DNA from 2 places in the Halomonas sp. NCCP-2165 genome. Region 2 is predicted to be linked to the other one. Evidence: predicted binding sites of a transcription regulator. Region 2 holds the regulator's gene; the other holds the start of a gene.
The links. Region 2 encodes FNR, which switches genes on or off when oxygen is low (the NO sensors DNR and NnrR bind a similar motif). Its sites were predicted from a motif close to TTGATNTANATCAA; they were not measured.
Positions count from the first base shown of each region.

Region 1: a site for FNR is predicted at 653-666, ahead of petA (ubiquinol-cytochrome c reductase iron-sulfur subunit). Genes of this name have one in related genera too.

Region 1 is NZ_BRCY01000004.1:66,881-69,331, forward strand. Features, by position in the region: gene rplM (50S ribosomal protein L13) at 1-182, shown strand, start outside; gene rpsI (30S ribosomal protein S9) at 196-585, shown strand; gene petA (ubiquinol-cytochrome c reductase iron-sulfur subunit) at 804-1,403, shown strand; gene NFU04_RS03205 (cytochrome b) at 1,403-2,451, shown strand, end outside.
Region 2 is NZ_BRCY01000021.1:59,612-62,062, forward strand. Features, by position in the region: gene NFU04_RS11820 (3'-5' exonuclease) at 1-81, shown strand, start outside; gene ttcA (tRNA 2-thiocytidine(32) synthetase TtcA) at 210-1,100, shown strand; gene fnr (fumarate/nitrate reduction transcriptional regulator Fnr) at 1,208-1,948, opposite strand; gene hemN (oxygen-independent coproporphyrinogen III oxidase) at 2,164-2,451, opposite strand, start outside.

The DNA.
Region 1 (2,451 bases), on a different contig from region 2:
GTCTGCGTTCCATGACCTTCGAGAAGCTGATCGATCACGCTCCCGAGCGCATCATCGAGAAGGCCGTCAAGGGCATGCTGCCCAAGGGGCCGCTGGGTCGCGCCATGTACACCAAGCTCAAGGTCTATGCCGGTGCCGAGCATCCGCATGCCGCTCAGCAGCCGCAAGAACTGAACATCTGAGGGATAATTCGCCATGTCACAGCAGTATTATGGTACCGGGCGCCGCAAGACCTCTACCGCGCGCGTCTTCGTCAAGCCGGGCACCGGCAAGATCACCGTCAACAACCGTGATCTGGACGAGTATTTTGGTCGCGTCACCGGTCGTATGGTGGTGCGTCAGCCCCTGGAGCTGACCGAGACCACCGGTCAGTTCGACATCTATGTCACCGTTCAGGGTGGCGGCGGTTCCGCCCAGGCGGGCGCGATTCGTCACGGCATCACCCGTGCCCTGATCGAGTACAACGAAGAATTCCGCAAGCCGCTGCGTGCCGCCGGTTACGTGACCCGTGATGCGCGTCAGGTCGAGCGTAAGAAGGTCGGCCTGCGCAAGGCGCGTCGTCGTCCGCAGTTCTCCAAGCGTTAATCCCGCTTCGAGACTGTCAAGAGCGCTCAGACCCTCGCGGGTCTGGGCGTTTTTTTATGATATGACAATGACTTATATCAGCCTTCCACTTAGGTCAGGGCCTGCTTATTGTTGTGTTCCGGCAGGCATTTTTTTACCATAGTGCGCATTTGTATCCGTGGCTGCGGATCGCGGTTCCGCGAAACGACAACGGGTAAGTTGATGGGAGAAACCTGAAGATGGCAGATAACGGCGTAAACAAAGGGCGGCGCCGTTTCCTCGTGGGTGCTACCACCGTAGTGGGTGCGGTGGGCGCCGTCGGGGTTGCGGTTCCCTTTGTGGCTTCCTGGCAGCCCAGTGCCAGGGCGAGGGCGGCGGGTGCCCCGGTCAGTGCGGATATCTCCAAGCTCGAGCCGGGGCAGCAGATGACCGTCGAGTGGCGGGGCAAGCCGGTATGGATCGTGCACCGCACCGCGGAGATGATCGAGCGTACCCAGAGCATCGACCCCTCGCGCCTCTCCGACCCGGAGTCGACGGTGCCGCAGCAGCCGGCCTATGTCAGCGGGCAGCTGCGTTCGCTGCGTCCCGAGATCGGCGTGCTGGTGGGCATCTGTACTCACCTGGGCTGCTCGCCGACCTTCCGGCCCGAGCCCGGTGCCGCCGACCTGGGGGGTGACAGCTGGCCGGGTGGCTACTTCTGTCCCTGCCACGGTTCACGCTTCGACCTGGCGGGTCGCGTCTTCGCCAATGTGCCGGCACCCATCAACCTCGAGGTGCCCCCCTACCGTTTCGATAGCGACGAGATCGTCGTGGTCGGTGAAGATGAGGAGGCCGCCTGATGGGTAACCCGAATCGCGCCAAGGCCGACAGCGGCATCATGCGCTGGATCGACGATCGCTTCCCGGCCACCCAGATGTGGCAGGAGCATCTCTCCAAGTACTACGCCCCGAAGAACTTCAACTTCTGGTATTTCTTCGGTTCCCTGGCGCTGCTGGTACTGGTCAACCAGATCCTCACCGGCGTCTGGCTGACCATGAGCTTCAACCCCTCCGCCGAGGGTGCCTTCGCCTCCGTCGAGTACATCATGCGCGACGTGGAGTGGGGGTGGTTGATTCGCTATATGCACTCCACCGGGGCCTCGGCCTTCTTCGTGGTGGTCTACCTGCATATGTTCCGTGGCCTGCTCTACGGCTCCTACCGGGCGCCCCGCGAGCTGGTGTGGATCTTCGGCATGACCATCTACCTGCTGCTGATGGCGGAAGCCTTCATGGGTTATCTGCTGCCCTGGGGACAGATGTCCTACTGGGGTGCCCAGGTGATCATCTCGCTGTTCTCGGCGATTCCGGCGATCGGTCCCGACCTGGCCCAGTGGGTGCGCGGTGACTTCCTGATCTCCGGCATCACCCTGAACCGCTTCTTCGCCCTGCATGTGGTGGCCCTGCCCATCGTGATCCTGGCGCTGGTGGTGCTGCATATCATCGCCCTGCACGAGGTCGGCTCCAACAACCCGGACGGCATCAATATCAAGGAGAAGAAGGACGAGACCGGCAAGCCGCTGGACGGGATTCCCTTCCACCCCTACTACACCGTCAAGGACATCGTCGGTGTGGCGGTCTTCCTGTTCGTCTTCTGCGTGGTGATCTTCTACTTCCCCGAGGGCGGTGGCTACTTTATCGAGCGGCCCAACTTCGAGCCGGCCAACCCGCTGAAGACCCCGGATCATATCGCACCGGTCTGGTACTTCACGCCCTTCTACGCCATGCTGCGGGCCATTACCTTCTCGCTGTTCGGCCTGGATGCCAAGTTCCTCGGCGTCGTGGTCATGGGCGGGGCGATCGCGATCCTCTTCGTGCTGCCCTGGCTCGACCGTAGCCCGGTGCTTTCGAT
Region 2 (2,451 bases):
ATGGGGCGTCATACCGCCCTGGGCGACGCGGTGACCACGGCGCTGATGTATACCCGGGTGCAGCGGGGGCTGATCGGTTAGCGACTCTTTCGGCTACGCAGGCGCCGGATTCGCCAGCGAAGCGACGTCGCTGTGCCGGTTGGCGGCATAGGCAGTCTCGGGGCGGGGTGCTAGAATATCGCCCCATTTTCTCCAACCCCGGTGTGACCATGTCGACCCTGACGGATGCCCGCCCCCACGATGCCGAGCCGGCGTCGGAGGCCGCCACCCTGGCCAAGCAGAAGCGCGAGTTCAACAAGCTGCAGAAGCGGCTGCGTCGCCAGGTGGGCAACGCCATCATCGATTACGGGATGATCCAGGAAGGCGACAAGGTGATGGTCTGCCTGTCCGGTGGCAAGGACAGCTACACCATGCTGGAGATCCTGCGCAACCTGCAGCGCAACGCCCCGGTAAACTTCTCCCTGGTGGCCGTCAACCTGGATCAGAAGCAACCCGGCTTCCCCGAGCATGTGCTGCCGGCGTACCTGGACCAGTTGGGCGTCGACTACCATATCCTCGAGAAGGACACCTACTCGGTGGTCAAGGAGAAGACCCCCGAGGGTAAGACCACCTGTGCGCTCTGCTCGCGGCTGCGGCGCGGTTCCCTCTACGGTTTCGCCGAGGAGATCGGCGCCACCAAGATCGCCCTGGGTCACCACCGCGAGGATATCCTCGAGACCCTCTTCCTCAATATGTTCTTCGGCGGCAGCCTCAAGGCGATGCCCCCCAAGCTGCTCTCCGACGACGGCAAGAATATCGTCATCCGCCCCCTGGCCTACTGCCGGGAGGCGGATATCGCCGAGTTCTCGCGGCTGATGGAGTTTCCCATCATTCCCTGCAACCTCTGCGGCTCCCAGCCCAACCTGCAGCGCCAGGTGGTCAAGGAGATGCTCGCCGAATGGGAGGCCAAGCACCCGGGACGCCTGGAGAACATGTTCAAGGCGGTCACCAATGTGGCGCCCTCCCAGCTGGCCGACCGGGAACTCTTCGACTTCGCCGGCCTGGAGGCGAAGCAGGCCAGGATGCAGGCCGACCGCATCGACCTCTTTCAGGAGCTGTAGCCCCCACGGGCCGCATCCGGCGTTCGAGGCTGGAAGAAACATCGCCCCCATGGCCTTGCCATGGGGGCGATGTCGTTTGGGGGCTATCCCGCTCGCGCATCCGTGAGTTAGAGGCAGCCTTCCCCTTCGGCGAGCTGGGCCAGGGTGTCGAGGTCGAGGATATTGACCTCTCGCCCGGAAACCGCCACCAGGCCCTGGCTCTGGAAGCGCCCCAGGATGCGGCTCACCGTCTCCACCGCCAGGCCCAGGTGGTTGCCGATATCGGCCCGGGACATGGAGAGACGGAAGCTGTAGGCGGAATAGCCACGGCGGCGGAAGCGCTCGGAGAGGCCGGTGAGGAAGCTGGCCAGGCGCTCGTCGGCGGTCTTGCGGGAGAGCAGGCGGATCATGCGGCGATCGTCGCGCATCTCCTTGCTCATGCTGCGGTAGAGCTGAAGACGCAATTCCGGCAGGTCCTCGGCCAGGCTGTTGAGGCGGTCGAAGGGGATCTCGCACACCGTGGTGGTCTCCAGGGCCACCATGCTGCCCGGATAGCTGGATTCGTCGATACCGTCCAGGCCCACCAGCTCGCTGGGCAGGTAGAAGTTGGTCAGTTGCTCTTCGCCGCCGACGCTGGTGACCTGCTTGAGGCTGCCGGAGCGGACCGCGAAGACGCTGGTAAAGGCATCCCCCTGACGGAACAGCGTCTCGCCCTTCTTGAGGGGCGCGCGGCGGCGAATAATCGCATCGAACTGATCCAGGTCCTCCAGCTGCAGCGCCAGGGGAAGGCACAGCGACGCCAGGCTGCAGGTCTGACAGTGCGGCTGCTGCAGACGGGCGCGGCGGCGTTCCAGGGCGGTATGCGGCATGGGTCTCTCCGTGGCGAGGCTACGCCTCTCATTATGGAGAACCTTGGACGGTGGGCAAAGCGGGTTCATCGGTTATCTGGTCACTTCCTGTATCGCACTTTGGCATGATGTCGGCGCCTCCAATCGGAGCACCCTGGGCGGCGGGCAAGACGAGCCTGACGTTCGGCGGTTATCTGGTCACTTCCTGTATCGCACTTTGGCATGATGCCGGCGCCTTACAGCACCCGGGAATAGCGGCCCCCTCCCTGACCGGGGAGATGCGCATCGAAGGCCATGGCCAGGTGGCGGATCAGCAATCGCCCCGCCGCCGTTACCTCCAGGCGCGGGCCGCGGCGGATGATCAGGCCGTCGGCCAGGGCGGGGGCCAGGCGCGCCAGGGCATCGCTCAGGTAGGCCTCGGCGTCCACTCCGAAGGCCTCGCCCAGGGCTCCCAAGTCCAGGGCCATGTCGCACATCACGCGCTCGATGGCGTGACGCCGCAGGCGATCATCGAAGCTCAGTCG